DNA from 3 places in the Pseudomonas sp. MWU13-3659 genome. Region 3 is predicted to be linked to each of the others. Evidence: riboswitches for the same ligand, from Rfam matches in the RefSeq annotation. Region 3 holds a riboswitch; each other region holds the start of a gene.
What was found. Region 3 has a riboswitch for cobalamin ahead of NGM28_RS05510 (CbtB domain-containing protein). Riboswitches for the same ligand answer to the same signal wherever they lie in the genome.

Region 1 (10,491 bases), on a different contig from region 3:
AGAGCAAGGATGCTCCCGCCTCAAATCACCGCTACAATGCCCGCCTTACCGTGACAGCCCGACCTATAACGACATGTCCCTTCCAAAGAACCACCTGGAACTGCTCAGCCCTGCCCGTGACGTGAGCATCGCCCGCGAGGCGATCCTGCATGGCGCTGATGCCATCTACATCGGCGGCCCGAGCTTCGGCGCGCGCCACAACGCCTGCAACGACGTCAGCGATATCGCCGAACTGGTGGAGTTCGCCCGCCGCTATCACGCGCGCGTGTTCACCACCATCAACACCATCCTCCACGACAACGAGCTGGAACCTGCACGCAAGCTGATCCATCAGCTGTACGACGCCGGTGTCGACGCGCTGATCGTCCAGGACCTGGGGGTGATGGAGCTGGATATCCCGCCCATCGAGCTGCACGCCAGCACCCAGACCGACATCCGCACCCTGGAACGGGCCAAGTTTCTTGACCAGGCCGGTTTCTCGCAGCTGGTGCTGGCCCGCGAGCTGAACCTGCAGCAGATCCGCGCCATCGCCGCCGAAACCGACGCGGCCATCGAGTTCTTCATCCATGGCGCGCTGTGCGTGGCCTTCTCCGGCCAGTGCAACATCTCCCACGCCCAGACCGGGCGCAGCGCCAACCGCGGCGACTGCTCCCAGGCCTGCCGCCTGCCGTACACCCTCAAGGACGACCAGGGCCGCGTGGTGGCCTTCGAGAAGCACCTGCTGTCGATGAAGGACAACAACCAGACCGCCAACCTGCGCGACCTGGTCGATGCCGGCGTGCGCTCGTTCAAGATCGAGGGCCGCTACAAGGATGTGGGCTATGTGAAGAACATCACCGCCCACTACCGCAAGGAACTCGACGCGATTCTCGAAGACCGCCCGGCATTGGCACGCGCCTCCAGCGGGCGCACCGAGCACTTCTTCGTGCCGGACCCGGACAAGACCTTCCACCGCGGCAGCACCGACTACTTCGTCAGTGATCGCAAGATCGACATCGGCGCCTTCGACTCCCCCACCTTCACCGGCCTGCCGGTGGGCGTGGTCGAGAAAGTCGGCAAGCGCGACCTGCTGGTGGCCACCGACGTGCCGCTGACCAACGGCGACGGCCTCAATGTGCTGGTCAAGCGCGAAGTGGTCGGTTTCCGCGCCAACATCGCCGAGCTCAAGAGCGAGTCCGAGGAAGACGGCCAGAAGCGCTACCGCTACCGCGTCGAGCCCAACGAGATGCCCGAGGGCCTGCACAAGCTGCGCCCCAACCACCCGTTGTCGCGCAACCTCGACCATAACTGGCAACAAGCCCTGCAGCGCACCTCCGCCGAGCGTCGCGTGGGTGTCGAGTGGCATGCGGTGCTGCGTGAGCAGCGCCTGATGCTCACCCTCAGCAGTGAAGAGGGGGTCAGCGTGCAAGTGGCCCTCGATGGGCCGTTCGGTGCCGCCAACAAGCCGCAGCAGGCACTGGACCAGTTGCACGACCTGCTCGGCCAGCTGGGCACCACGATGTACCACGCCACGGCCATCGAGCTCGATGCGCCGCAGGCGTACTTCATCCCCAACTCGCAGCTCAAGGCATTGCGCCGCGAAGCCATCGAGGCGCTGACCCAAGCGCGGGTCAAGGCGCACCCGCGTGGCGGGCGCAAGGCCGAGACCACGCCGCCGCCGGTGTACCCCGAGTCGCACCTGTCGTTCCTGGCCAACGTCTACAACCAGAAGGCCCGCGACTTCTACCACCGCCACGGCGTGCAGTTGATCGACGCCGCCTACGAGGCCCACGAAGAGCACGGCGAAGTGCCGGTGATGATCACCAAGCACTGCCTGCGCTTCTCCTTCAACCTGTGCCCCAAGCAGGCCAAGGGCGTAACCGGCGTGCGCACCAAGGTCGCGCCGATGCAACTGATCCAGGGCGACGAGGTGCTGACCCTGAAGTTCGACTGCAAGCCGTGCGAGATGCATGTGATCGGCAAGATGAAGAGCCACATCATCGACCTGCCGACCCCAGGCAGCGCGGTGGCCCAGGTGGTCGGGCACATCAGCCCGGAAGACCTGCTCAAGACCATCCCCCGCGCGCCCCACTAAGCGCTCCCCCTGTAGGAGCCGGCTTGCCGGCGAACACCGGCGCAGCCGGTGCCAGCCACCGCGTTGTCCGGTTCGCCGGCAAGCCGGCTCCTACAGGTCAATAGAATTAAAAAGTCTCATATGAGCTAATTTCGTCTCATATGTTATAGTCCACGATCTTTCGTCAGCCTTCGCCCGCCATCGGCACCTGCGGGCGATCATCGACTCGAGGTCATTCATGCGTAGATCCCTTCAAGAAGAACGCCTGCTCAAGGCGCTGGCCCATGCCATCGTGATCCAGCCGCGCGCCACCCTCAAGGAACTGGCGGAAACCGCCGGCGTCAGCAAGGCTACCCTGCACCGCTTCTGCGGCACCCGTGAAAACCTGGTGAACCTGCTCGAGGACCATGGCGAGCACGTGCTCAACCTGGTCATCCAGGAGGCCGACCTGGAGCGCGCCGAACCCCTGGACGCCTTGCGCCACCTGATTGCCGAACACCTCAAGCACCGCGAGATGCTGGTGTTCCTGATGTTCCAGTACCGCCCCGACACGCTGCTCGGCAACGCTGAAGACCGCCGTTGGGAGGCCTACACCCAGGCCATGGATGCGTTTTTCCTGCGCGCCCAGCAGATGGGCGTGCTGCGTATCGACATCAGCGCGGCGGTGTTCACCGAGATGTTCATGACCATGATCTACGGCATGGTCGATGCCGAGCGTCGCGGGCGCGCGGCCAGCGCCAACACCGCCCAGGCGCTGGAGCAACTGTTCCTGAGCGGGGCGCGCACGCCGGCCTGAACCTCAGGCCAGCTGTGCCACGATCGCCTCGGCCAGCGCCCGAACCCGCCGTGGCTGCACCCGGGTCGGCGGGTAGACAATCTGCAACGCCACCTCACCCGCGCCATAGGCCGCCAGCACTTCCAGCAACCGGCCACTGTCCAGGTCGGCCTGCACATCGCGGACCGATTTCAGGCAAAGGCCATGCCCGGCCAACGCCCAGCGGCGCACCTGCTCGCCATTGTTGGCCACCCGGCGCCCGCTGACCCGCACGGGGTACGCCTTGCCCTCCAGGCGAAACGGCCAGGTGCGTTCAGCATGGATGCCGAAGCGCATGACGATGCAGTCGTGGCCCGCCAGCTCATCGGGATGGGTTGGGGTGCCATGACGTTGCAGGTACTCCGGCGCGGCACACACCAGCCTGCGGTTGTCCCCCAGCGCCCGCGCGCGCAGCGAGCTGTCGGCCAGGGTGCCGTAGCGAATGGCGAAATCGATGCCCTGCCCCACCAAGTCAACGTAACCGTCGGTAAGGTCAAGGTCGATGGCCACCTGTGGGTGGTCTGCCAGGAACCGGTCAAGGATCGGCGCGATGACGTTCTGCCCCAGGTCAACCGGCGCACTCAGGCGGATCAACCCCGAGATCTTCTCGCTGCCGTGCCGGATGCGTCCTTCCAGCTCGTCGGCCTCCGCCAGCAGACGCCGTGCGCCATCGGCCAGCACGCGGCCCTCGTCGGTGAGGTTGAGCGAGCGTGTGGTGCGGGTGAGCAGCGCCACGCCGTAGTGGGCTTCCAGCGTCGACAGACGTTCGGACACCGTCGCCGGCGACAGCCCCCGCTCACGACCTGCGGCCGACAGGCTGCCTTTCTCGATGATGGCCAGGAACAACGCCAGGTTATCCAGCATGGTTTTCGACTTTTCCGAAATGTGAATTTTGATTTCGCCTGATTATTTGCGATTTAACCGCTAAATACACTGACGCCTCCCCTAACACAACCCTCGGGAGACCATCGATGACCAGCAGAAGAGACTTCGTCAAAGGCACCCTCGTCGGCGGCATCGCCGCAGCGGCCGCCGGCACGGTGCTGACCAGTGGCGCCGCCACGCCGCCGCGCAACAGCCCCGCCCCAGCGGGCGGTGGCGGGCCGTTCTGGCCCAACGGCGCGCAACTGGTGATCTCGATCTCGTTGCAGTTCGAGTCGGGCAGCCAGCCCGCCCACGCCGAAAGCCCGTTCCCGCCACTGGACGCGCGCTACCCGGACACCATTGCCCCCAGCTGGTACCGCTATGGCCCACAGGAAGGCGTGCCGCGCCTGCTCGACCTGTTCGACCGGCATGCCATCAAGGTCACCTCGCACATGGTCGGCAAGGCCGTCGAAGCCTACCCGGAGCTGGCCGCCGAGGTGGTGCGTCGCGGCCACGAAGCCGCGGCCCATGGCTTGTACTGGGCACCGCAATACAGCCTGACGCCCGCCGAGGAGCGCCGTCACTACGAGCAGGCGTCGGCCATCGTCGAACGGGTGACCGGCCAGCGCCCGGTGGGTTTCAACGCCTTCTGGATGCGCCATTCCCGGGACACCCTGAACATCCTCCAGGACCTGGGCTTCCTCTACCACATCGACGACCTGTCCCGGGACGAGCCGTCGATTACCCCGGTACGCGGCAAACCCTTCGTCGTGGTGCCCTACACCCTGCGCAACAACGACATTGGCCGCATCGCCGGTTCCACCGCGATGACCGGCGCCGCCCTGCTGCAAGAGCTCAAGGACGAATTCGACGTGCTGTATGCCGAAGGCCGACAGCGGCGCCGGCTGATGTCGCTGTCGGCCCACGACCGCATCGGCGGCACACCGACCGTGGCCCACGCGCTCGACCAGTTCATCGCCTATGCCAAGTCGCACCCAGGCGTGGCGTTCCTGCGCAAGGACGAGATCGCCCGCTGGACCCTGGCCCAGGGCAATGCGCCGCTGAATCCGGCCAGGGTCTTCGACTGATTGAACTCAGCGGGCGGCCAGCCCGGCCTGTTGCAGGAAGGTCAGGTTGTCTTCCAGGTGCCAGTCCTCGGCAATACGTCCATCGGCAATGCGATAGATGTCCATCGCGATGAAGTCGATGGCTTCGCCCTGCCCCTGGTGCTCGCCCAGCTTGCCGGTGAAATGCCCGGTAAAGCGCAGGGCCGCGGTGACCCGGTCACCGGCAACGATCATCTGCAGCACTTCGCAGCGCAGGTCCGGCACCGCCGCGCGGAAGGCCTTCGAGGCGTTCAGCGGGCCTTCGACACCCTGCAGCCGTCCTGCCGGCAGGGTGTTGTCGCGAAAGTCCGCGGCCAGCGCGGCGCGGGCCATGGCTTCGTCGCCGGTGTTCCAGAAGGTGTCATAGCGCCGGGCGGCGAGGATCTGCTGTTCGAGCTGGGCCTTGGGCAGGCTGTGGTCGACCACCAGCACGGCTGGCGCAACCAGTTCGCCGGCACTGGCCAGGTTTGCGGCAGCTGCCAGCAGCAGAGGCGTCAACCAGCGGCCGGCACGCATCCCCGAAGCCTTGGATTCGGTATTCATGTTCATTTCCTTGAAGTGTCGTCAGAGAAGGCATGGCGCGGCCGCGAACCATGCAGACAAGCCTATCCAGTCGGCGCCAAGCCCTCAAGAAGGCACTTTTCACTCACCTGGTCACCCTGGAGTAACCCCCGCATGGCCCACTACCGGGAATGCCCCGCCTACGACGTATTCGCCCCCGCCTGCCCCGCGCGGTTGGTGCTCGACCGCCTGGCGGACAAATGGGCGCTGCTGCTGATCGACCGCCTCAGCGCTGGCGAACGCATCCGCTTCAACCAACTGCGCCGGGACATGGCCGGGGTCTCGCAGAAAATGCTCTCGCAAACCCTTAAGCGCCTCGAACGCGACGGGCTGATCGAGCGTGAAGTGCATCCGAGCGTGCCGCCCACGGTCGAGTACGCGCTGACCGAACTGGGTGCGACCCTGGGCGACACGGTCGAGCGCCTGGCACGTTGGGCGGAGTCGAACATGCCCGCGATACAGCTGGCCCAGCAGCAGTACGACCGCCAGGCTGCGCGCCACCTCGATTGACTCGCCCGCGCATAAATGCTCAGATGCGCCCCTTGTTTCAGGTGTCCCTGGCCGCCGTGCCAGGGGTTAAACGGGAAGCCGGTGCCTCGCTTATCGCGAGAAGTCCGGCGCTGCCCCCGCAACGGTAAGCGAGCAAGGCATTCGACAGACCACTGTGCCGACGGCATGGGAAGGTGAATGCCCGCCCCTCTCGCAAGCCCGGAGACCGGCCTGCAACCTCTGTTTGGCAACTCCCGCGGTGGGCGGGCGCGTGCCGGTCTTGGGGCGGCCCGCTGCCTGCAATGCCTTCATGCGTCCACCTCGCCGGGCTTCACTTTCTCGCTACGGGCGCGTTTGCATGTCTTCACCCCTCCTGCGCATCGAGCGCCTGCACTGGTCACCCGCTGCCGGCGAGCCACGCCTGCTCGACGATGTCACGCTCGACGTGCGCCCCGGCGAGTTCGTTGGATTGATCGGCCCCAACGGCAGCGGCAAGACCAGCCTGCTGCGCTGCGCCTACCGCTTCAATCGCCCGCTGGCCGGGCGCGTGCTGCTCGATGGCGAGGATGTCTGGCAACGCCCGCCGCTCTGGGTGGCCCAGCGCATCGCGGTGATGCTGCAGGAGTTCCCCGAGGACTTCGGCCTCAGCGTGCGCGACGTCGTCGCCATGGGCCGCACGCCGCACCTGGGCTGGCTCGACGGTGACGGCGACCCGGCGCCCATCGAGGCCGCCTTGCGCCAATTGGGCCTGGAAGACCGCGCCGAGCAAGGCTTCGCCCACCTGTCCGGTGGCGAAAAGCAGCGTGTGCTGCTGGCCCGGGCCCTGGCCCAGCAACCGCGCCTGCTGGTGCTGGACGAGCCGACCAACCACCTCGACCCGCGCTACCAGCTGGCGCTGCTGCAGCATTTGCGCGGCACCGGCCTGGGCCTGCTGGCGAGCTTCCACGACCTGAACCTGGCCGCCGCCTTCTGCGACCGCCTGTACGTCATCGAGCAAGGCCGCATCAAAGCGGGCGGCACGCCCGCCGAGGTGCTGACCGAGCAGTGCCTGGCCGAGGTCTTCGGCACCCGCGCCCTGGTCGACCGCCACCCCTTGGCCCATCACCCGCGCATCACCTGGATCAGCCCCGCATGAAGCGATCGATACTTACCCTGCTTGCCGCCCTGCCCCTTATCGCGGCGGCCAGCGACTACCCCGTGAACGTGCGCAGTTGCGACCGCACGGTGACTTTCCAGCAGGCACCGCAACGGGCGGTCAGCCACGACATCAACCTGACCGGCATGCTCCTGGCCCTCGGCCTGCGCGAGCGGATGATCGGCTACAGCGGCATCAGCGGCTGGAAGACCCTCGACCCCTCCTTGAGCCAGGCGTTGACGGGCCTGCCGGAACTGGCGCCACGCTACCCATCGGTGGAGAACCTGCTGGACGTGGACGCCGATTTCCTGTTCGCCGGCTGGGGCTACGGCATGGAGGTTGGCGGGACGCTCACGCCGCAGCGCCTGGCATCGTTCGGTATTCCGGTGTACGAGCTGAGCGAGTCCTGCTCGCGGATCATGCCCCGCCGCCCGGCGAGCCTCGACGACCTCTACACCGACCTCGACAACCTCGGGCGGATCTTCGACGTGGCCCCGCGTGCCCAGACGCTGATCGCCGGACTGCGCCAGCGGGTCGCCCGGGTTGCCCAGACCCTCGCCAACGTCCACGACCGCCCCAAGGTGTTCCTCTACGACAGCGGTGAGGACCGCCCCACCACCTCCGGCAGCCTGGGCATGCCACAAGCACTGATCGCGGCGGCCGGTGGCGACAACGTGATGGCCGACGTGCAGGCCAGCTGGACCGAGGTCAGCTGGGAAAGCGTCGTCGAGCGCGACCCCGAGGTGATCGCGATCGTCGACTATGGGCCGACCACCAGGCAGCAGAAACGCGATTTCCTGCTCCAGCTCCCGGCGCTGGCCGACGTGAAAGCCATCCGCGAGCGCCGCTTCGTGGTGCTGTCCTACCTCCAGGTGACCCCTTCGGTGGACAACGCCGACGCCATCGAGCAACTGGCCGGCGCCCTGCACCCGCAACTGTTCGCGCAGGCACGGCCGTGATGCCGCTGCGCAGCCCCTCGGCCTACCGGCTGCTGCTCGTCGGGCTGGTGGCCGCCCTGCTGCTGTCCTGCCTGGTTTCACTCGGTTTCGGCGCGGCCCAGGTGCCGCTGGCCAATGTGCTGGACATCGCCTTGAAGCAGGCAGGGCTCGCCGAGGCTGGCAACTTCAGCCGTGGCCAAGAGCAGATCGTCTGGCAGATCCGCGCGCCACGGGTGCTGCTCGGCGCGTTGGTGGGCGCCGGGCTGGCCATGGTAGGCGCCGCCTTGCAGGCCGTGACGCGCAATCCGCTGGCCGACCCGCACTTGCTGGGGGTCAGCTCCGGGGCCGTGCTCGGCGCCGTGCTGGTGGTGTTGTTCCTCGGCCCCTTCGCCGGTGTGCTGAGCCTGCCGTTGGCGGCGTTCCTCGGCGCCCTGGGCTGCATGCTGCTGGTGCTGGGCGTGGCCAGCCGGCGCGGCCGCCTGGACAGTGAGCGGCTGCTACTGGCCGGCGTGGCGGTGTCGTTCGTGGTGATGGCGCTGGCCAACCTGTTGCTCTACACCGGCGACCCCCACGCCGCCAGCTCGGTGATGTTCTGGATGCTCGGCGGCCTGGGCCTGGCGCAGTGGTCGCTGCTGTGGCTGCCGGCCCTGGCCGTGCTCGCCGGGCTCATCCTGCTGATGAGCCTGGCCCGCGCGCTCAATGCCCTGATGAGCGGCGAGCAGACCGCCGTGAGCCTGGGCTTCGACACCCGCCGCGTGCGCGCCCAGGTGTTCGTCGGCACGGCGCTGCTCACCGGGGTGCTGGTGTCGCTGTCCGGCGCCATCGGCTTCGTCGGTTTGATGCTGCCGCACATGGCCCGGTGCCTGGTCGGCGCCGAGCATCGCCGGCTGCTGCCGACCTGCGCGTTGCTCGGGGCGCTGTTCATGGTCTGGGTCGACATGGGCGCGCGCACTTTGATCGCCCCCCAGGACCTGCCGATCGGCATCGCCACGGCGGCCATCGGCGGGCTGTTCTTCATCGCGCTGCTGCGCCGTCGCGGCTAAGCTCGGGCGTCACGCCACGCAGCCCGCGCAGCGCCGCGCGCAGCTCGGCCGGGCGCACCGGCTTGGCCAGCACCGCGATACCCCGGGCCTGCAATGCCGCCTGCAGCCGGTCGATATCGTGCCCGGTCATGATCAGCGCCGGCACCGCCCAGCCGCGCTGGGCACGCAGGTAATCGATGCAGTCGATGCCGGTGGCCTTCGGCCCCAGGTCGTAGTCGGCGACGATCACATCACAGTCACTGGCCAGGCCCTCGGCGGTATCATGCGCCTGCACCTCGCAGCCCCAACGCTGCAACAACGCGCAGGTGGCCTGCAACACATTGTGGTCATCCTCCACCAGGCACACGCGCAAGCCGGTGAGCAGCCCCGCCTGCAAGGCCGGGTCGATGGTCGGCTTCGGCACCTGCGCCACAGCCCTGGGCAGACCACTGAGGCGCACGGTGGTGCCGTGGCCGGGCCGTGAACGCAAGCTTACCGCCATCCCCATCAGGCGGCCCAGGCGCTGGACGATGGACAGCCCCAGGCCAACGCCCTCGACGTCCTTGTCGCGGGCCTCGCGCACCCGGTAGAACTCCTCGAACACCTTGCCCTGGTGCTCCTCGGCGATCCCCCGGCCCTGGTCGCAGATGACGATGGCCAGCCCCTCGCCACAGGGCCGCACCCCCACCAGCAACGGCCGGCCAGCGGCGTACTTGAAGCTGTTGGACAGCACGTTCTGCACCATGGTCGCCAGCATCCCGGGGTCGGCGCGGGTCCAGTGCCGGCAGGCTACCTGGCGCATCTCCACGCCCGCCCAGCGCGCCGCCTCGGCGTTCTGGCGCAGCAGCTCGCGCAGGAAGCCATCCACCGCGAAGGTCTCGAACTTCGGTTGCACCCGGCCGTTGTCCAGGGTGTAGAGGTCGAGGATCGAGCGGAACAGCTGCGAAACATTGAGCAGCGAGCGGTCGATGCTGTCCACCAGGCGTCGCTCCTCGTCGCCCAGGCGCGCCTCGCGCAGGCAGGCGGTGAACAGGCCGATGGAGTGGATCGGCTGGCGCAGGTCATGGCTGGCCTGGGCCAGGAAGCGGGACTTCTCGCGGGTGGCGGCCTCGGCCAGGGCCGTGGCCTTGCGCGTGCGCTCCAGCAGCAGGTGGGCGTAGAACGGGATCAGCGTGCTGGTGGTCAGCAGCATCGGCAGCAGGAACGGCTGCTGCTGCCAGTAGGGGGTGAACCACCACACCGCCACCAGCGCGCCCAGGGCCAGCACGGTGGCGATGGCCAGGTAGCGCGAGCCGAAGCGCATGCCGTTGCCCAGGTTGATCCAGACCATCACCGCATACAGCGGCAGCGCGGCCTCGCCGCCGACCACCAGGCCGAAACAGGTACCGGTGTAGTCGCCCAGCATGCCGAAGATCCGCCGCGCCGGATAATGCCCGGGCCAGCGCTTGATGGCCTGGCGCATGGCGACCGAGACCACCACGAAGGCGGCGTAGTAGAGCAGCACCGGCA
Region 2 (10,491 bases), on a different contig from region 3:
CAGCCTGGGCAGCACACGGCGCGCAGCGTAGTCGGAAAGTGACAACCGGAAGCGCGCCTGGGATTGGCCCGGGTCGAAGTTGGATGCCCCCAGCAGATCATTGAGATGCCTCAGGGACTGCTCGAGCGGCCCCAGCAGGCTTTGAGCGCGGGCGGTCAGCACCAACTGGCCGTCACGGCGTATCAGCAAGGGGTCGTCGAAGTGCAGGCGAAGTTGAGCCAGGGCATGGCTGACGGCGGGCTGGCTTTTATGCAGGCGCACCGATGCACGTGTCACGTGCCGTTCCAGCAACAGCGCGTGGAGGGTCAGCAGGAGGTTGAGGTCGATCCGTCGTAGTGCTTCCAGCATGTGCTCGATTCTGTCCGATGCGTCGGGGCAGGGTAGCAACATGTCGAAGGGGATGACAGCTGCGCACTTATGGATGGCGCGGTCGGGTGGTGGCGTGTGATGCTGGTATCAAATGGATTTTGAGCCGTGGGAGCTGCTTGGGAATGAATGTTTCACGTATTGCGATGCTGGGGTTCTTGTCACTGCTGCAAGCGCCGCTGTCCTTGGCGGAAAACGCCAACGGAAAAAACCTCTTCGTGCAGCGGTGTGCCGTGTGCCATGGCGCGGATATCAAGGGGACGGGGCCGTTGGCCAAAAAGAGCAACCCGCCAACGCCGGACCTTACCAGCGCTGCGTTCAAGAAGCGCTTGAACGACTATCCAGGCGTTATCGTGTCTTCGGTCATCCTTCGCCCAAATGGAAACCTGATTCCGAAAACGCTGCAGGAGAACGGGGTGAAGATCCCGCCGCATGCCTGGAGCGTCAAGGATTTTCGCGACCTGCATGAATACATGAGTGGCGTGATTTTGAGGAAATGACTAGCTGGGGATGAAGTCCCACATGGGCTAATCAGACTTTCCCCATTTCACGTAGGGCGTTTCCCAAGCATGCTTTGAGCACTTTTGCGCTATCGAAGTGACGGCTAGTCTCGCCGGGTCGTTGCCAAATCAACGACCGGGCCTGCAAGCCCGTCTGAACATCGATCTGTGCTCACTTTCTGAGTCGCTGGCGCTTGTCAGTGGTTGTGCTCAATGGTGGCTGCGTGCGGTTGGCCTTCGGGCCGGCCGGGTTAGTGCTCGATGTTCCCCGGACTTGCAGACCCGCACGTAGCCGCCACCCATCTCCCGGCAGGTGATCGGGTGCCCGGTTGATCATTCATGAACGTCGAGTATGAAGTCATGTTGAAGATCGTCCCGGATCCACCACCTTCCATCGAATCCCCTCATTTCCTCGAAGACACCTTGGTCCACGCCACCGAGTACGTCATGTGCGCGCTGGCGGTGACGCATCAATCGCTGACTCACCTGCCCAAATCACCTGCCACGCTGGTGATGCTGACGGTGATGCACGAACTCGATGCCACCCGCACGTTGCTGGAGTCGGCGTTGGCTCAGCTACAGATGAGCACCCGGCCGCCGTCATACACGCTGCACTGACAGCCCTGCGCAGGCCCCTGTAGGAGCGGCTTCAGCCGCGATGCAGGCACCGCGGTACCTGGCACCAGCGTTGCTGGTGATCGCGGCTGAAGCCGCTCCTACAGGTAGCTCGGTCACCCCTTCAAAGCTTCAGAGGAACCTCGAATGGACAACGATCTCCCAGCAGACCACGGCCAACTCGGCTGGACCGTCGGCGCGTGCACGTTCATGGAAGGCGCCACCAAAGGCACGCGCCTGTTCCGCGTAGAGCCCGGCAACTGCGCCAATCACGCCATGGAACAAGCCTCGGTGCTACTCGATAGCGCCCGCCGCGCCTCATTCATCGGTGTGATGGACAACGAACCGGTGCTGGTCTGGGCGTCGCACTACCTCAGCGATATGGCCAAGGCGTTGATGGACGATGCGCATATGGGGATCTTGAAGAAAGTCTGAAATGGCAACCCAGCCACGACGTTTCAAATAGGTGCGCAACCTAGGGGAATCGATGCCTTCGCCTGGTGATTGGCCCGGCTGTGCCGGGCATCGCCAGCAAGGCTGGCTCCTACGGTTCCTGGTGCAGCATTGGCCTCTGTGGGAGTGCCGGGCCTGGTTCACCACCTTGACGCGCACTGCACCGAATGTTCACATGCCGCCCAGTTTCAGGTGTCCCAAGCCGCCGCGCCTGGGGTGAAACGGGAAACCGGTACGCGCTTCGCGCCAGTCCGGTGCTGCCCCCGCAACGGTATGCGAGTGATGCCCTCAATCAGACCACTGTGGCCAGCCGGCCATGGGAAGGCGAGGGCATCCAGCCTCGCGAGCCCGGAGACCGGCCTGGAATCTTTTGGCGACAATCCTGCGGAGGGCAGGCATGGGTCGGTCTGGGCCCATGCTCGATGCCTGCCTGTGTGTGCTTCTGCGAAATTCACTTCGAGAAGAGCATGTGATGACTTACCAGCGCGTCTTGTTTGTCGGGCCGGGCCTTGCGGGCGGTTCAGCGGCCGAAGCTTTTGGCGCGGAGATCCGCCAGCTGCGGGGCGAATCCGCTCGGGACGATGTCGTCGACACCCTGGACGGGTTTGAGGGCCTGTGGGCGGTCTTGCGCAAGACCTTCGCCGACGGGCTGGAACGCGTGCTGGTGGTGGACCTGGAACCCATCTCCGACGGCGCCTACCTGGACTGGCTGCGCGATGAACTGGGGCGCATCGCACGTGAGCATGGGCACCAGCCGCAAGTCTGGGTCACGGCGCAGGCGTTGGGACGCCGTGGCCTGGATGCGCGAATGGCCTGTGCGAGCATCGAGGATCACTCACGGCATCTGGCCTGCGATCAGGTCAATGCCGTGGCAGCCGACGCCGACTGGTCGAAGATCCCGGACCATGCACGCCAGGTGTTCCTTTGCACTGGCCCGCGTTGCGTCCGTCGAGGCGCCTTGCCACTGTGGAAGCAACTGCGCCGCGAGTTGCTGCAGCGGCAACTGATCGAGGTGCCGGGTGGTGTGCTGCTGACGCGCACGGCTTGCCAGTTCCCCTGCAACCTGGGGCCGGTGCTGACGGTGTACCCCGACGCTTGCTGGTATCGGGTGCGCGACAATGAAGAGGTGCAGCACCTCGTCGAGGTACATCTGTCGGGCGGCGAGGTTGCGACCAAACTGCTGGTTCACGGGCGAGAGCTCAATCGGTAGGGGTTGAGGGTTACGCCAAACATGCAAGTGGTCGTGCGTAGGTCATTCAGTCTCACTTTGGTGCGAGAGTCGGTTGGGTAGGGAAGGGATGTTCGGCTTTAATCCAGGTGGTGCTATGGCCGCTTACGACCCATTGCTGCCGCTCGCGAGAAACACGAAAATCTGCATTCGCTTGGTGAGGTGGCGCATGACGACCATAGAAATATCAGAACTCGCCGACTGGAAACTGTTCGAGAACGTGGCTCAGAAGCTTGAGCACGGATTAAGCGGTTACTGGAATGAAAAATTGGACGGACTTGACCAGCGCTATTGGGATCTCATAGTGGGCGAACAGACGCTTACCCTTCACCTTGAGCACTATCTGGGCATTTCAGTATCTGTACCTGATAATGCCGATGAGATGGCTCAACGAGTACGTGCATTGTTGAGTAGCTGTGGCGCGTAGCCGGCAGCGGCTGAAAGCACGCAGAAGCCGGTCAATACGGTCACTACCATTCCAAGCACACTAGTGAGTATTCGGAGGAAGTAGATGAGCGAGAATTTCACCTATGTATGGTTACTGCCGCTGCTGGAAAAGCCGTTAGAAGAAGGCGCACAAGAGTTGCCCCGTGCGATAAAAGACCTTGGAGAAAAATGCACACTTCCTGCCGGCATAGCTTTGCAGCCGCTGGTCGTTACAGCGCTGACGTCACATTCCGACTATTGGTCGGGGTTAGCGCTCAAATGGTTGGAAGATGGGTTCCCTATGGATCCCGAACTGACCACGCTATTGATTCAGAGCGCCGAGGATCGGACGCTGGCTCAGTCTCGACGCCACAGGGCACGTAAGCTTGCCTGTCGACAAAGGTCAAGAGTTTGAACCCATGTCCGCTTCCTGTTAATTGCCGTGCTGTCTGCATGGCTGCCATGGGTCGAAAGCAGACACTCCTCAGGTGGCAGTCGAACGCACTTACCTAGCGTGACCCACTGTCGATCTGGTGCTGCTTGCCAGCCACATAGCACTCCCCGCCAGGCCCAACGGATGCCCATTTTCAGAGGGGCATCTGCGATTTCATTGCGCCGCTCAGCACTGAGTAAACACTGGCATGGCCGCTAGATCGAGCTCGCCGGGCATCTCATCTACCCGCCAGCAATCGTCATGTGACATTCCCCACCCGTTGTTCATTCGGACGCAAACGACGGTCGCTCCGCGAACCATGCCACCGCCAGCTCCTTGAACGCCTCGGCCGAAGGCGTCAGCGGGTAGCGCTGATCATGCGCCAGCACGATGCTGTGGGTTGGCAGTTTCTCCTGCGTCGGCCGACATACCAGCGCTTGACCATCGTAACTACGGTCACCAAATGGCCGGGTATAGATCAGCGCCACGCCAAAGCCATTGGCGACGAGGCTGCGTTGCAGCTCAAAGGTGCGCACACGGTGCACAACGGCAGGGGAAAGGTCGTAAAAGCTGAACAGATCCAACACATGCTGCCAACTGTGGACCTGGTCGGTGACTACCAGGGTGTATTCGGAGAGCGCCTTGAGGCTGACACGCGACTCTTTGGCCAACGGGTGATCGGCCGACAGCAGCACCTGGGCGGTCAGCTGGCACAGCTGGGTGCAATGCGTGTTCGGCGGTAAACCCAGGTCGTAGGTGATGGCCAGTTCTATCGCGCCCTCACTGAGCCGCTTGCCAACATAATCGAAGCTGCCATCGCGCATATCGACCGTGACCCTTGGGCAGGCCTCCTGCATCCGGCGCACGATTTGCGGCAGGCAATAGGGCGCCAGGTCTTCAAAGCAGCCGACCACCAGTTCGCCGACACACTCGCCGGCATTGGCATGGATCTCGGCAAAGGTCTGAGCCTCTGCCAGCACGCGACGGGCCTGGACCATGACGGTACGACCGAATGGGGTCAGCGATATCCCGAGGCCACGTTGGCGTATGAAGATCGATTGGCCCAGCACCTCCTCCAGTTCGGTGATGGCCGCCGAGATGGAAGGTTGTGAAACATGAAGCTCCATGGCGGCAGTGGTCAGGTTTCCGTGCTTGGCCGCTGCGAGCGCGTAGCGAAGCTGTCGCAGTGTGAACTTCATAGCTTTTTCCGTGGTGATGCATCAGGACTTATTATTTTATCCTTTTTTAAGGTTGTGAAATATTTCTCCTGCGCAGTGATCATCTTGTTTGGGAGCTTCACAATGACAATTACAAAGGCTCTGCTGACCACGACACTTTCTCTAGGGCTCTTGGCGTCCGCTGGCGCCAGCCAGGCGGCCGGTTGGTGCGAGTCCGGCAAACCGGTGAAATTTGCCGGGTTGAACTGGGAAAGCGGGATGCTGCTCACCGAGGTGATGCAGTTCGTGCTGAAAAATGGCTATGGCTGTGACACCGACAGCCTGCCGGGCAACTCCATCTCCATGGAAAACGCCCTGAGCAGCAACGATATCCAGGTTTTCGCCGAGGAGTGGGTAGGGCGCAGCGAGGTCTGGAACAAGGCTGAGGCCGCCGGCAAGGTCGTCGGCGTCGGCTCACCGGTGGCTGGCGCGGTGGAAGGCTGGTATGTGCCGCGTTATGTGATCGAAGGCGATGCCAAGCGCAAACTCGAAGCCAAGGCACCGAACCTCAAGAGCATCGCCGACCTGGGGCAATACGCCCAGGTGTTCAAGGATCCGGAAGAACCGGACAAGGGGCGTTTCTACAACTGCCCGGCCGGCTGGACCTGCGAGCTGGACAACAGCGAAATGCTCAAGCGTTATGGCCTGGAAAACACCTACACCAACTTCCGCCCGGGCACCGGCCCGGCACTGGATGCCGCCGTGCTGTCGAGCTACAAGCGTGGCGAGCCGATCCTCTTCTACTACTGGTCGCCAACCCCGCTGATGGGCCAGGCCGAGCTGGTCAAGCTGGACGAGAAGCCAGGCGTGGATAAATCCGTGACCATCAAGGTGGGTGTGTCGAAGACGTTCCACGAGCAGGCGCCGGAGCTGGTGGCTGTGCTGGAAAAGGTCAATCTGCCGATCGATCTGCTGAACCAGAACCTGGCGCGCATGAGCAGGGATCGTATCGAGTCGGCGGAACTGGCCAGGTTGTTCCTCAAGGAGCACCCCGAGGTTTGGCACAGCTGGGTCAGCGAAGACGCAGCCAAAAAGGTAGATGCGGCACTCTGAGGGTGTGGGCGGGGCCGGCGCCTGCCGGACAGGCCACATAGCAGTCCGCTTCATGCATTGCTCGAGAGAAATCCATGTTTCCCAAAGACTTCACGTTTTCCATTGCCGACTGGGTCAATGGTTGGGTCGACGCGCTGGTCACCAACTACGGTGACGTGTTCCGGCACATTTCCGACACCCTGCTGTGGGCCATCGTCAACCTCGAAGGTTTGCTGCGCGCAACACCCTGGTGGCTGATGCTGGCCATCGTCGGCGGTCTCGCCTGGCACGCCACCCGTAGAGCCGTACCCACGGCGGTGATCGTCGGCCTGCTCTTTCTGGTCGGTGCGGTCGGGCTCTGGGACAAGCTGATGCAGACCCTGGCGCTGATGCTGGTAGCCACGCTGATCTCGGTCCTGGTCGGCATCCCGCTGGGTATCCTGTCGGCGCGCAACGATCGCCTGCGGGCGGTGTTGATGCCGCTGCTCGACATCATGCAGACCATGCCCAGCTTCGTGTACCTGATCCCGGTATTGATGCTGTTCGGCCTGGGCAAGGTACCGGCAATCTTTGCCACCGTCATCTATGCCGCCCCGCCGCTGATTCGCCTGACCGACCTGGGCATTCGCCAGGTGGATGGCGAGGTCATGGAGGCGATCAACGCGTTCGGTGCCAATCGCCTGCAGCAACTGTTCGGCGTGCAGTTGCCACTGGCGTTGCCGAGCATCATGGCCGGTATCAACCAGACCACCATGATGGCCCTGTCGATGGTGGTCATCGCGTCGATGATCGGTGCCCGTGGCTTGGGTGAAGACGTCCTGGTCGGCATCCAGACCCTCAATGTGGGGCGCGGCCTCGAAGCGGGCCTGGCCATTGTGATTCTGGCGGTCGTGATCGACCGCATTACCCAGGCCTATGGCCGGCCACGGCATGGGGTGGGCAAATGAGCAGCAAGCAGACGATGAACAAGATCGAAGTCAAACATGTGTTCAAGATCTTCGGTGCACGTACCGAAGATGCCCTGAACCTGATCCGCCAGAACAACACCAAAGAGCAGGTCCTGGCCGAAACCGGCTGCGTGGTCGGGGTCAACGACCTCTCGTTGTCCATCGGCAGCGGTGAGATCTTCGTGATCATGGGGCTGTCGGGCTCGGGCAAGTCGACCCTGGTGCGTCACTTCAACCGCCTGATCGACCCCACCAGCGGTCAGATCCTGGTCGATGGCGAGGACATTCTGCAATACGACATGCAAGCCCTGCGCGAATTCCGCCGGCGCAAGATCAGCATGGTGTTCCAGAGCTTCGGCCTGTTGCCGCACCGTACCGTGCTGGACAACGTCGCCTACGGCCTGAAAGTCCGTGGCGAGAGCAAAACCCTGTGCACGGAGCGTGCCCTGCACTGGATCAACACCGTGGGCCTCAAGGGCTACGAGCGATCGTACCCGCACCAGTTGTCGGGCGGCATGCGCCAGCGCGTGGGCCTGGCGCGTGCCCTGGCTGCCGACACCGACATCATCCTGATGGACGAAGCCTTCAGTGCGCTTGACCCGCTGATTCGCGCCGAAATGCAGGACCAGTTGCTGGAGCTGCAAAAGACCCTGCACAAGACCATCGTCTTCATCACCCATGACCTGGACGAAGCGGTGCGCATCGGCAACCGAATTGCCATTCTCAAGGACGGCCGCCTGATCCAGGTCGGCACGCCGAAGGAAATCCTCTACCAGCCTGCGGACGAATACGTAGATCGTTTCGTGCAGCGTCGCGTAGCTTCGCTTTAAGGAACCGCGTGTATGTCGTTTGCCGAAAAAATCATCATCGCCGAGGCGCCCGTTCGCTGGCAGGACGTGGTGGCTGTGGCCCGGCATGGCGCGAAGCTTGAGCTGGCCCCATCGGCCTGGGCGCGGATCGAGAACGCCCAGGCGATTGTCCAGCGCATCGTTTCCAGCGGTGATCGCGCCTATGGCGTCAACACCGGGCTTGGCGCCTTGTGCAATGTCTCGTTGCAGGACGAACAACTCAGCCAGCTCTCGCACAACACCTTGCTCAGCCATGCCTGCGGCGTGGGTGCCGCGCTGTCGGACGAACAGACCCGGGCGATCATGTGCGCGGCGATCATCAACTTCTGCCAGGGCCGTTCCGGCCTTCAGCGCAAGGTGGTCGAGGCGCTGCTGACCCTGCTCAATCAGCACATCACGCCGCAGGTTCCGAAACAGGGGTCGGTGGGGTATCTGACCCACATGGCCCATATCAGCATCAGCTTGCTGGGCGTCGGCCAGGTCAGCTATCGCGGCCAGATCGTGCCGGCGCAGCAAGCCTTGGCCGAGGTCGGCCTGGCGCCGATCAAACTGGGGGCCAAGGATGGTCTGTGCCTGGTCAACGGCACCCCTTGCATGACCGGCCTGAGCTGCCTGTCTCTGGATGACGCCACCCGTTTGAGCCAATGGGCGGACGTTATCGGCGCCATGAGCTTCGAGGCCCTGCGCGGCCAGCTCGATGCCTTCGACCCTGAAATCATCGCGCTCAAACCCCACCCCGGCATGCAGCGTGTGGGCAGCAATTTGCGTCGCCTGCTGGACGGTAGTGAAATCATTGCCAGCAGCCAGGGCATTCGCACCCAGGACGCCTTGAGCATTCGCTCGATTCCGCAGGTTCATGGCGCCGCGCGCGATCAGTTGGAACACGCGGCAAGGCAGATCGAAACCGAACTCAACTCCACGACCGACAACCCGATGCTGCTGGGTACACCCGAGGCATATCGAGTGGTTTCCCAAGCGAATCCGCACGGCCAGTCCGTGGCCATGGCGGCCGATTTGCTGGCCATCGCAGTGGCCGAGATCGGGGCGATTGCCGAGCGTCGACTGGATCGCCTGATAAACCCGTTGGTCAGCGGTTTGCCGGCCTTCCTGGTCAGCCAACCGGGTGTGAACTCGGGGATGATGATTGTCCAGTACGTGGCCGCTTCACTCTGTGCCGAAAACCGTCAGCTGGCCCAACCGGCCGTCATCGACAACTACGTCACCTCCGGCCTGCAGGAGGATCATCTGAGCATGGGCACCAATGCCGGGTTGAAGCTGCACCGCGCCTTGGAGAACTGTACGCAGATCCTCGCCATCGAGTACCTGTTGGCGGCCCAGGCATTCGAGTTCCTCAAGGAGCAGCGCTTTGGCGCAGGCACCCACGTTGCCTGGCGGTTGTTGCGCGAACGGGTCCCGGCCTATACCCAGGACCGTTGGCTGGCCCCGGATATCGCCAGCAGTGCATCGATCCTGAAGGACCCCGGCCTGCTTGGCGCTGCCTTCCCCGAGCTGCTGTGACGGGGGCAGGCATCTGGCTGTTTCGACCCGTGCGGGTCGAATCCGGGTGCAATTTCATAACCGGCCACCGTGCCTAATTCTGTTCATTCAAGAATGCCGGGGCTGCTGCGCAGCCTTTTCCGGCCGGTCCGGCGCCCCGGCAAGGCCGCTCCTACATTTCCGCGCTTGCCACCAAAATAAAGGCATACACGGTTGATGTAGGAGCGGCCTTGTGTCGCGATGGGGCGCAAAGCGGCCCCAATTCAGCCGGCCCAGCGCTTAAATGAACAGCGTTAGGCCACCGCGCCGGGTTTCTTGCTGAGACGGCCCCTGACCGAATGTACTGATTTGCAAGCGCGCGCAATCCGCACATTGCCTTCCGGGGTGTCAGGAAACTCGCTGACTGCGGCCAGTTCGATTTCATCGAACCGCGGCGCCACAGACTGCTTGCAGCGCCGGCTGGCTGAAGTGCGTAGGTGTGAACCACAGAGTCGGCCGGGCACCAGGGTGTGATGAGCAGCATTTGCTCACAAGGTGTCGGGGTCGATGCCGATCGCACGAAGGGCTTGAGAGAACGAGCGATCGATGACAGCTTCGCCTGTGGTCGAGGCAGCTTGATCGATAGCCACAATTCGGTACTGCAGCTTTTGCCCAGTCACAAGGTCCCGGATGATCTGCTTCGCTTTTTCGCCGGAGGCCAGCGTGTAGGGGCTCATCATTTGCGTAGCGGAATCCCTGGCCTGCTTTTCGGCATTTTTGACAATTTCAGCGTGCTCACCAGAGGCAGTCACATCCTTCGGGAAAACGGTCGGGGAGAGACTCACCGGGTTTTCCTGCGGGGTGATGGTCCAGGCTTCATGTTGATCGACAAGCAGTTGCACGGTACCGACCGGCAGCCTGGCCCTGCCGCCGGACATCACGCCAACTAA
Region 3 (10,491 bases):
GTGCATTCGAAGGAGCAGATCAGGGCGTCCGGGCTCTCGGCCGGCAGGTCACTGTTGCAGCATTCGCAGTTGGGGCGCAGTTCGAGCATGATGGGGATTCCGGTATGCGTGGAAAGCCCCAGTGTGCTACGGCGCGAGGCGAGAGGGCAATCGGCTCACGGGCCAGGTCGGTAGAGGTGGGCGTGCCCGGCGCGGTAAAGGGCCGAATCGGCGAAGGGGGCATCCCCCAGTACATGGCCGACGAGGATCAGCGCGGTGCGCCGGAAGCCTTTGGCCGCCACTCGCTCGACGATGTCCGCCAGGGTGCCCCTGGCCCAGTCCTGGTCTGGCCAGGTGGCGCGGTGCACTACCGCGACAGGGCAGTCGGCACCGTAGTGGGGCAGCAGCTCGGTGACGATACGGGCGAGGTGCTTGACCCCCAGATGGATGGCCAAGGTGCTGCCGTGCCGGGCCAGGTCGGCCAACTGCTCCCCGGGAGGCATCGGCGAGCTGTCGCCGTAGCGGGTGAGAATCACGGTTTGCGCCACGTTGGGCAGGGTCAGTTCGCAACCGAGCAGGGCGGCGCTGGCAGCCGTCGCGGTCACGCCGGGAATGATCTGGTAATCGATGCCCAGTTCGCGCAGGTGGCGAATCTGTTCGCCGATGGCGCCGTACAGGCTGGGATCGCCACTGTGTACCCGGGCCACATCGTGCCCGTCGGCGTGGGCCTGGCGCATGGCCTCGACAATCTGCTCCAGGTGCAGCTCGGCGCTGTTGATCACGGTCTGGGCGGTGTGCCCTTCGAGCACCGCAGGGGGCACCAGGGAGCCGGCATAGATGATCACCGGGCACTGGCGAATCAGGCGCTGGCCTTTCACCGTGATCAGTTCCGGGTCGCCGGGGCCGGCGCCGATGAAGTAGACCGTCATGGGGATTCCTTGCAGGTGAAAGGGCGGATTATCCGCCGATGGCCAGGGCCAGGGTAGCGCCGGCCAGGGTCTGTCTCGGGATATGCAGGCGTGGCGGCGTGAACGCCTGGCCGGCCAGGGCCAGTGCCGCGCTTTCGGCGACGCCCCAGCAGCCGGTCTGGGCGTAGGCGGCGGCGGAGCGCTGGGTGAGTTGCGCTTCGAAACCGAGCAGGTGCGGGGCATCGAAACAGATGAACGGCAACCCCAGGCGTTCTGCCAAGGCCAGCAGGCCGGGCTCGCGCGCCTTGGGCGTGATGCTGGCGATGCCGCGCAGGCAGGAAAGCGGCAGGGCATTCTGGCTCAAGGTCTGGCGCAGCAGCACCGACAACGTTTCGACCGGGCAGCCGCGACGGCAGCCAAAGCCGGCGTACAACGCCGGCTGAGCGGGATGCAGGGACATCAAGCGTGGCTGGAGCGACGGTAGAGCCAGGCGCTGAGTAGCCCCAGCGCCAGCCAGAAGGCGGCATTGGTGAGCCAGGAGGCGATCTTGAACTGCGCCTCAAGGGCTTCCGGCGCCAGGCTCTCATGCACGGGCGGTTGCGGCGCGCCGATGACATGGGGGATGACCAGCAGGGCGACGCCGATCACCTTGAACAGCCAGTGACGGGCGAATACCAGCAGCGCCAGGCCTGCGGCAGTGGCGGCGGCGGTGCCGACCCACCAGGTCTGCCGTTGGCCCAGGTCGGCGGCTGCGGTACCGGGCAGTTCGGGCGGCAGGCCCAGGGTCGGCGCCAGGCAGAACACGGCGAAGCCGGCCAGGCCCCAGAGCGCGCCGGTGCTGACGCGGCCAGGCTCGCGCAGGCTGTACAGTGCGGCCAAGACCAGGGCGAAGCCTATCGCGACCACCAGGTTGCCGCCTGTGGTAGACAGCACACGCTGCCAGCCGTCCTCCGGTGCCCAGGCTTCGGCGTTGTGCTCATGTTCGTGGGGCGTGGCGGCCTCGCCATGCTCGTGGTGTTCGGCGGCGGGGGCGGCGTTCTCGTAGGTTTCCGCCTGAAGAATCAAGGGGGCCACCCAAACGCTTTGCAGGAGGGTCAGCAGCAGGGCAGCCAGCAGCCCGCTGAAGCCCGCGGTACGGGCGATGCGCGTGATCATGCGGGCGTACTCAGTGGCAGGGGAAGGCGGCGCTGTGGCGGGTGTCGTGCGCGGCGTTGTGCACCGCTTCGATGTGCGAGAAACCGGCGAAGTAGACCAGGCACAGGCCGAGCAGGCTGGCGCCGACGGCGACGATCATGCGCTGGCTGAGGCTGACGGGGGTGGCGATGCTGTGTTTCGTGCTGGTGATGGGCATGACGCGTTCCTCTGCTGTTGCTTTTGTCGGGCATTGGGGCAACGGGCAAGCGCGGCGACCCCGGACGAAGCTCGCCCAGGTATGCGACAGCGCCCGCCCACCGCGGGGTGTTCATGTGGTGTCAGGCCGGTCTCCGGGCTGGCGAGGTGGAGCAGGGCTCCGTTGTTGGCGTCACCTTCCCATGCCGAGTCGACGGGCACAGTGGTCAAGACGCTTCACTCGCTTACCGTTGCGGGGGCAGCACCGGCATTGTCCGGCCTCTAGTAGAGAGAGGCGTGACGCACCGGTTTCCCGTTTCACCCCAAGGGGGCACCTGAACGCAATGCGCTAGCAAATCATGGGGCGAACCATTGCGTCAATGGCGGCGGCGGTTGACCGCAAGCCAGGCTCTGCGTAGCCTTGCCGCTTCGAGGTTCTCCGGCGTTGGCCGGAGCTAAGACGGGAACGCGGTCGATGCCGCGGCTGCCCCCGCAACTGTAGGCACTGGAACGGATCGGCACAGCCACTGCGCACGCGCGGGAAGGCGCCATCCCGCTGGCAATCCTGCCGGCACAGTGCGAGCCAGGAGACCTGCCTCGCGACGTTTTCGACTTTCAACCGGGCGGGGTGATCCGGTGGCGAACCAGCCAGGCCGACAGGGCCCGTGGCTATCGTCCTGCATGCCCGCGCCACAGCCGCCAAGGGCACCGCGACATGAAAACACTGGCCAAGCTCCCCGTCACCATCGTTACCGGCTTCCTCGGCTCGGGCAAGACCACCTTGCTCCGCCATATGCTCGACAACGCCCAGGGCCGCCGCATCGCGGTGATCGTCAACGAGTTCGGCGAACTGGGCATCGATGGCGAAATTCTCAAGCAGTGCAGCATCGGTTGCAGCGAGGAAGAGGCCAATGGCCGCGTCTATGAGCTGGCCAACGGTTGCCTGTGCTGCACCGTCCAGGAAGAGTTCTTCCCGGTGATGCGCGAGCTGGTGGCCCGCCGTGGCGACCTGGACCACATCCTTATCGAGACCAGCGGCCTGGCGTTGCCCAAACCGTTGGTCCAGGCCTTCCAGTGGCCGGAAATCCGCAATGCCTGCACCGTCGACGCGGTGATCACCGTGGTCGACAGCCCGGCCGTGGCCGCAGGCACCTTCGCCGCGTATCCGGACCAAGTCGATGCCCAGCGTAAGCTCGACCCCAACCTCGACCACGAGTCACCCCTGCACGAACTGTTCGCCGACCAGCTGGCCAGCGCCGACCTGGTGGTGCTGAACAAGGCCGACCTGATCGACGCCGAGGGCCTGGCCAAGGTCCGTAAAGAGGTGGCCGAGGAACTGCCGCCAGCGGTCAAGGTGATCGAGGCCAGCAGCGGTCGCCTGCCGCTGGAGGTGCTGTTGGGCGTGGGGGCCGAGTCCGAGGCGCATATCGATGGCCGCCGCACCCACCACGACTCGCATCACGATGGCGATGACCACGACGACCATGACCACGACGCCTTCGACTCCATCTCCATCGACCTGCCCGAAGCCGACGAGAGCCTGCTGCTCGACGCCCTCACGCAACTGGTCACCGAGTTCGGCATCCTGCGCGCCAAGGGCTTCGCCGCCATCCCCGGCAAGCCGATGCGCCTGCTGATCCAGGGCGTGGGCACCCGCTTCGACAAGCACTTCGACCGCGCCTGGCGCAGCGAGGAGCCGCGCATCACCCGCCTGGTGCTGATCGGCCAGGACCTCGACGCCGCGCAACTGGAGGCGCGCCTGCGCCAGGCCCTGGGCGCCTGACCCATGCACCTGCTGCGGACCCAGCCCGGCGGCTTCGTGCCGGACGACAGCATCGCCGACCTCGGCCAGACCCCCGCCGAGCTGGTGATCCTCTGCAGCGGTGATTCGCACCTGGCACTGCTCGCCGAAACCGCCGAGCAGTTGCCGGAGGACTTCCCCAGCCTGCGCCTGGCCAACCCCATGCAGGTGCAGAACCATGCCTCGGTCGACCTCTATGTCGACGAGGTGCTGCGTCACGCCAAGGTGATTCTGGTCTCGCTGCACGGTGGCGTCGGCTATTGGCGCTATGGTGTCGAGCAACTGGTGGAACTGGCCAACCGAGGCGTGCAACTGATCCTGGTGCCCGGCGATGACCGTCCCGATCCGGAACTGACCGACCTGGGCACGGTGCGCGGCGAGCAAGCCGAGCGGCTCTGGCACTACCTGCGCCAGGGCGGCAAGGCCAACGCCGTCAACCTGTTCAACTGCCTGGCCAGCCTATGGCTCGGGCGTGACTACCCGTGGCATGAGCCGCAACCGTTGCCGCGCACTGCGGTGTACCACCCAGGCAAGGTCAGCGCGGTGCTGGAGGACTGGTACGCTGAGTGGAACCCGGCGTTCCCGGTGGCACCATTGCTGTTCTATCGTTCGCACCTGCAAGCCGCCAATACGGCTTTCATCGATGTGTTCTGCCAGCGCCTGCAAGCCTGCGGCCTGAACCCATTGCCGATCGCCGTGGCCAGCCTCAAGGAGCGTGCTTGCCTCGATCAGGTTGAAAGCTGGCTCGACGAGGTCGAGGCCGAAGTGGTGATCAATACCACCGGTTTCGCCTTGTCCAGCCCCGAACAACCCAACCTGCGCCCGCTGCGCCGCGACGTGCCGGTGTTGCAGGCGATCTGCGCCCAGGACAACCAGCCTGCCTGGGAACAGAGCGAGCAGGGCTTGGGCGCCCGCGACCTGGCCATGCATATCGCCTTGCCGGAACTGGATGGGCGCATCATCACCCGGCCGGTCAGCTTCAAGGACCTGGCCTGGCGCAGCGAGCGCAGCCAGTCCGATGTGGTCTGCTACCGGGCCCACCCCGAACGCATGGACTTCGTCGCCGAGCTGGCGCGGCGCTGGGTGGAGCTGGCACGCCTGGACAACCAGGAAAAGCGCATCGCCCTGGTACTGGCCAACTATCCGACCCGCGATGGACGTATCGGCAACGGTGTCGGCCTGGACACCCCAGGCGCTGCCTTGAACATTCTCCAGGCTCTGCAGGCACAGGGCTATCCGGTGGCCGGCCTGCCGGGCAGCGGCACCGAGCTGATCCACCAACTGCTCGGTGGGGTGACCAACGACCTCGACCACCTGGACCAGCGCCCCTGCGCCCAGAGCCTGAGCCTGGCGGACTACCAGATTGCCTTCGGCGCATTGCCCGAGGCGAACCAGCGCGCTGTGCGCGAGCGCTGGGGGCCACCCGAACAGGACCCGATGTTCCGCTCGGGGCGCATGATGGTCGCCGGGCTGCGCTATGGCCTGACCTTCGTCGGCATCCAGCCGGCCCGAGGCTACCAGGTCGACCCCAGCGCGGTGTACCACGACCCGGACCTGGTGCCGCCCCATGGCTATCTGGCATTCCACTTCTGGCTGCGCAACGGCTACGCGGCCGACGCGGTGATCCATGTCGGCAAGCACGGCAACCTGGAGTGGCTGCCGGGCAAGGGCGTGGGCCTGTCCAATGAATGCTGGCCGGATGCGTTGCTCGGCCCGCTGCCGAACATCTACCCGTTCATCGTCAACGACCCGGGCGAGGGCGCCCAGGCCAAGCGGCGTACCCAGGCGGTGATCATCGACCACCTGATGCCGCCGCTGACCCGCGCCGAAACCTACGGCCCGTTGCGGCATCTGGAACAGTTGGCGGATGAGTACTATGAGGCCCAGTTGCTCGACCCACGCCGTGCCCGCGAGCTGCAGCGCGACATCCTGGAACTGGTCAAGGCCAACCATATCGACCGCGAGTTGCAACTTGAAGGGCAACTGGACGACGCCGCGGTATGGCTGCCACGTCTGGACACCTACCTGTGCGACCTGAAGGAATCGCAGATCCGCGATGGCCTGCATGTGTTCGGCCAGTCACCCCAGGGGCGCTTGCGCAGCGACACCTTGCTGGCGCTATTGCGGGTCGAGCGGGGGGACGGCAAGGGTGGCAACGCCAGCCTGATCCGCGCCCTGGCCAAGGCGCTGGCGCTGGGCTTCGACCCGCTCGATTGCGACCTGGGCCAGGCCTGGGAAGGGTCGCGCCCGGCATTGTTGCAGGCCTGTGATCCCGGGTTGTGGCGCACCCAGGGCGACACCCGCGAGCGACTGGAACTGCTGGCGGTCACCTTGATCGAGCAAGCGCTGGCGGGCGAGGCCGGCTTGCCGGATGCACCGTGCTGGCAGCCTGTGCGGGAAGTGCTGCGCGCCCTGTGCGAAGAGGTCGCGCCCAACCTGGACGCATGCGGCGGCGCCGAGATCGATGGCCTGCTGGCCGCCCTGGCCGGACGTTTCGTGCCTGCCGGCCCCAGTGGCGCGCCCAGCCGTGGGCGGCTTGATGTACTGCCGACCGGGCGCAACTTCTATACCGTCGATGTGCGCAACCTGCCGACCACCACGGCCTGGCGCCTGGGCTTCGCCTCGGCCAACCTGATCCTCGAACGCCACCTGCAGGATCACGGCGACCACCTGCGCCAGCTGGGGCTGTCGGTGTGGGGCACGGCGACAATGCGCACCGGTGGCGACGACATCGCCCAGGCCATGGCGCTGATGGGCGTGCGCCCGGTGTGGGCGACGGGCAGCCAGCGGGTGGACGACTTCGAGATCCTGCCGCTGAGCTTGCTCGACCGCCCGCGGGTCGACGTGACCTTGCGCGTTTCGGGCTTCTTCCGCGATGCCTTCGGCAACCTGATCCGCCTGTTCGACGCGGCGGTGCAGGCGGTGGCCGCGCTGGACGAGCCGGACGATCTCAACCCGCTGGCCGCCCGCGTGCGAACCGAACGAGAAAAACTGCTGAATGACGGCGTGGACGCCGAGCAGGCCGCCCGCCAGGCTGGCTGGCGGGTGTTCGGCGCCAAGCCCGGTGCCTACGGCGCGGGCGTGCAGAACGCCATCGACGGGCGCCTGTGGCACAGCCGCGACGACCTGGCCGAGGTCTACCTCAACCACGGTGGCTACGCCTATGGCGCCAGCGACGAGGGCACCCCGGCCCGCGCCCAGTTCGCCCAGCGCCTCAGCCAGGTGCAGGCGGTGCTGCAGAACCAGGACAACCACGAGCACGACCTGCTCGACTCCAACGACTACTACCAGTTCCAGGGCGGCATGCTGGCCGCCGCCGAGATCCTGGCCGGCAGCGCCCGGGCCAGTTATCACGGTGATCACAGCCAGGCCGACCGGCCGCGCATCCGCACCTTGAAGGAAGAGCTGAACCGGGTGATTCGCGCCCGCGCCCTCAACCCCAAGTGGATCGACGGCGCCAAGCGCCATGGCTATAAAGGTGCGTTCGAGCTGGCCGCGACGGTGGACAACCTGTTTGCCTTCGACGCCACCACCCATCTGATCGACGACCATCATTACCAGGGCCTGGCCGACGCCTATGTGCTCGACCCGGCCACCCGTGACTTCATGCGTGAGCACAACCCCGAGGCCCTGCGTGACCTCACCGAACGCCTGCTGGAAGCCCAGCAGCGGGGGCTGTGGCAGGAGCCGGGCGACTACCGCGACAGCCTTGAGCAGCAGTTGCTCGACGGCGAGGAAGACAACTGAACATGAGCGAACCCGTGCAATTCCCCCTGGCGGCCGTGGTCGGTGCCGACGAACTCAAGCTGGCCCTGTGCCTGACGGCCATCGACCCGAAGATCGGCGGCGTGCTGATCGAAGGCCCGCGCGGCATGGCCAAGAGCACCCTGGCCCGCGGCCTGGCCGACCTGCTTGGTGATGGGCCGTTCGTGACCTTGCCGCTGGGCGCGACCGAGGAGCGCCTGGTCGGCACCCTCGACCTGGATGCCGCCCTGGGCCAGGGCCAGGCGCGCTTCTCGCCGGGGGTGCTGGCCCATGCCGACGGCGGCGTGCTGTACGTCGACGAGGTCAACCTGTTGCCCGACCCGCTGGTGGACCTGCTGCTGGACGTGGCCGCCAGCGGCACCAACCGTGTCGAGCGCGATGGCATCTCCCATCGCCATGCCGCCCGTTTCGTGCTGATCGGCACCATGAACCCGGAAGAAGGTGAGTTGCGTCCGCAGTTGCTCGACCGTTTCGGCCTCAATGTCGCCCTCGACGGCTTGCCGGCACCCGACGCCCGGCAGCAGATCATCCGTCGACGCCTGGCGTTCGACAGCGACCCCGAGGCATTCTGCGCCGAGTGGGCGCAAGCGCAGGCACAACTGCGTGAGCGCTGTCACGCTGCGCGCGAGCAATTGGCTTCGATTCCCCTGGATGACCAGGCCCTGGCCTGGATCACCGAACGCTGTTTTGCTGCCGGCGTCGATGGCCTGCGTGCGGACCTGGTTTGGCTGCGCGCTGCCCGGGCCCATGCGGCCTGGCGCGGCAGCGCGGCCATCGAGGAAGCGGATGTCGAGGCGGTGGCCGAGTTCGCCTTGCGTCACCGACGGCGCGCCGATGCACAACAACCGGCGCCGGCCGGCGCCGCTGAGCCGTCGCGGGGGCAGGAGCGTGAACAAGGGCAGGGCGACTGGGGGGCATTGCCGCCACAGCCGGTGGCCGGCGGTGCGCGGCGCGAGGTGCCGAACTGGGCAAAAAAGCCCTGAGCATCCGCCCGCGCGACACCCAGGCGGCGGATGCCAGGCCCCGCGCAGGTCAGCTGAAGGGGGCATCCCGTGGCCGCCCGCGCGTGGCCAATGGCGGGCGAGTCGCCTGGTTGCCCACATTGCTCAAGGGCCTGCCTCGTCAGCGTCAGGATCTCTGCTGGCAGCAACGTCAGGCCGACGGGCCCGCGTTGTGGCTGGTGATCGTCGACGCGTCGGCCTCGACTCGCCGCCATCAGGCGCTGGCCCAGGCCAAGGGGCTGCTGGCCGAGCTGTTCGACCAGGCCTACCGGCAACGGGCGCGCCTGGCGCTGCTCACCGCAAGCGGCAACCGGCCACACTGGCAGCGCCACGGCCTCAAGGCCTCGGCAGCGTTGCAACCGTGGCTGCAAGGGCTGGGGGCGGGGGGGGGCACACCCTTGTTCGCCGCGCTGGAGGAGGCGCGCCACTGGTTGCTGGCACGACGCAAACGCCTGCCGCAAGAAGTGCAACGCTGCCTGGTACTGACCGACGGTCGGTTGCGTCAGTGGGCCACGCCACAGCCATTGCCGTGCGCCACTTTATTGGTGGACATGGAACTGGCGGCTGTACGCGTGGGGCGGGCGCGGCAACTTGCCGAACAACTACAGGCCGAATATCGGCATATAGACACGTTCACGCAGATCAATTAAGTGGGGTGTGCGCGACAGTATGTCGCACCCGCAAGAAAGTTATAAAACGGCCATGCGGGAATTGCACAAGTGCGCGAACTGCGCGCACCGGTGTTTATTTCGGCATCGACCAGGGTTGCAGGTCGTAACCCTTCTGGCACAGTTCCGCGCGTACTTCCTCGATCAGGCTGGCCCATTGCGCCGGGTCGGAATACACCCGCGAGGAGACTTGCTTGGCGCCGATTCGGGTGCTGGTCCGGTCGATCACCGCCAGGCTCAGCTCGCCCGTGCCGTTGGGGGCATCCCAGGCGACGCACTGGAAGGGTTCGAAGGCGTGGTCGGCGATCAGCAGTGCTTCGTTGACACGGAGCGGGGCATTCATGGTTCGGTCTCTCTATGGTCCCAAACAGCGAAATATAGGTTCCGCGGTGTTATGCCAGGCAAGGGTACAGCGCGGGGTTATTCGTACTGATGCTCCAGATCAGGGTTGGAGTCACACGGCGCTTGAAAATATTTTATAGAAGTCCCGTTATCCGTTTATCCGCGTCGCCGGATGTGACGTCGATAGTTAGCGATAATTCCAAGGTGTGACGCAGTGTTACGGCTGGGCTGACCAACGGTAGTGGGGGCTGTCAAGTTCGTTGCTACTGTTAAGTCGGGCGTCGCAAAGTACTGTTTCTTCGGAAAAAACCATTATGTGGCGCCAAGGAATGGTCATGCCTGAATCTGCATCCCAGCGCCGTTTGCTGATCGTCGACCCGTGCGACGAGTGTCACCAGCTGCTTCCGGGCCTGCGCGACATCGGCTGGGAAGTGCGCAGCAGTGTCCTCGACACCGCCCTGGAGCACCCATGCGATGTGGGCGTGCTGCGCTTGCAGGCGCAACACCTGCGTCACCCCGACGCGGTCAAGGACATGATCAAGCGCAGCAACACCGAGTGGATCGCCGTGCTCAGCGCCGAGGAACTGCGCATGCAGAACGTCGGCGATTTCGTCTGTGAATGGTTTTTCGACTTCCACACGCTGCCGTTCGACGTGTCGCGGGTCCAGGTCACGCTCGGGCGGGCCTTTGGCATGGCG

Region 1: another riboswitch for cobalamin. It lies ahead of NGM28_RS25810 (ABC transporter ATP-binding protein); the one in region 3 lies ahead of NGM28_RS05510 (CbtB domain-containing protein).
Region 2: another riboswitch for cobalamin. It lies ahead of NGM28_RS22755 ((2Fe-2S) ferredoxin domain-containing protein); the one in region 3 lies ahead of NGM28_RS05510 (CbtB domain-containing protein).

What each region holds. Positions count from the first base shown of each region.
Region 1 covers NZ_JAMSHW010000038.1:25,535-36,025, forward strand. Annotated here, with positions in the region: gene NGM28_RS25780 (peptidase U32 family protein) at 74-2,074, shown strand; gene NGM28_RS25785 (TetR/AcrR family transcriptional regulator) at 2,292-2,849, shown strand; gene NGM28_RS25790 (LysR family transcriptional regulator) at 2,853-3,731, opposite strand; gene NGM28_RS25795 (polysaccharide deacetylase family protein) at 3,839-4,819, shown strand; gene NGM28_RS25800 (ester cyclase) at 4,826-5,380, opposite strand; gene NGM28_RS25805 (winged helix-turn-helix transcriptional regulator) at 5,513-5,908, shown strand; cobalamin riboswitch at 5,931-6,136, shown strand; gene NGM28_RS25810 (ABC transporter ATP-binding protein) at 6,246-7,022, shown strand; gene NGM28_RS25815 (ABC transporter substrate-binding protein) at 7,019-7,981, shown strand; gene NGM28_RS25820 (FecCD family ABC transporter permease) at 7,981-9,003, shown strand; gene NGM28_RS25825 (ATP-binding response regulator) at 8,975-10,491, opposite strand, start outside.
Region 2 covers NZ_JAMSHW010000025.1:12,313-22,803, reverse strand. Annotated here, with positions in the region: gene NGM28_RS22775 (LysR family transcriptional regulator) at 1-345, opposite strand, end outside; gene NGM28_RS22770 (c-type cytochrome) at 492-866, shown strand; gene NGM28_RS22765 (hypothetical protein) at 1,227-1,484, shown strand; gene NGM28_RS22760 (DUF3077 domain-containing protein) at 1,629-1,916, shown strand; cobalamin riboswitch at 2,108-2,312, shown strand; gene NGM28_RS22755 ((2Fe-2S) ferredoxin domain-containing protein) at 2,407-3,144, shown strand; gene NGM28_RS22750 (DUF3630 family protein) at 3,260-3,589, shown strand; gene NGM28_RS22745 (hypothetical protein) at 3,674-4,003, shown strand; gene NGM28_RS22740 (LysR family transcriptional regulator) at 4,306-5,220, opposite strand; gene NGM28_RS22735 (ABC transporter substrate-binding protein) at 5,323-6,291, shown strand; gene NGM28_RS22730 (ABC transporter permease) at 6,366-7,217, shown strand; gene NGM28_RS22725 (quaternary amine ABC transporter ATP-binding protein) at 7,214-8,047, shown strand; gene hutH (histidine ammonia-lyase) at 8,060-9,583, shown strand; partial or broken gene NGM28_RS22715 (LysR family transcriptional regulator) at 9,925-10,032, opposite strand; gene NGM28_RS22710 (hypothetical protein) at 10,090-10,491, opposite strand, start outside.
Region 3 covers NZ_JAMSHW010000003.1:95,112-105,602, reverse strand. Annotated here, with positions in the region: gene NGM28_RS05530 (DUF1272 domain-containing protein) at 1-89, opposite strand, end outside; gene cobM (precorrin-4 C(11)-methyltransferase) at 156-908, opposite strand; gene NGM28_RS05520 (cobalamin biosynthesis protein) at 937-1,347, opposite strand; gene NGM28_RS05515 (CbtA family protein) at 1,347-2,042, opposite strand; gene NGM28_RS05510 (CbtB domain-containing protein) at 2,053-2,238, opposite strand; cobalamin riboswitch at 2,346-2,570, opposite strand; cobalamin riboswitch at 2,632-2,830, shown strand; gene cobW (cobalamin biosynthesis protein CobW) at 2,932-3,999, shown strand; gene cobN (cobaltochelatase subunit CobN) at 4,003-7,764, shown strand; gene NGM28_RS05495 (magnesium chelatase ATPase subunit I) at 7,767-8,765, shown strand; gene NGM28_RS05490 (vWA domain-containing protein) at 8,849-9,433, shown strand; gene NGM28_RS05485 (hypothetical protein) at 9,528-9,794, opposite strand; gene NGM28_RS05480 (sigma-54 dependent transcriptional regulator) at 10,129-10,491, shown strand, end outside.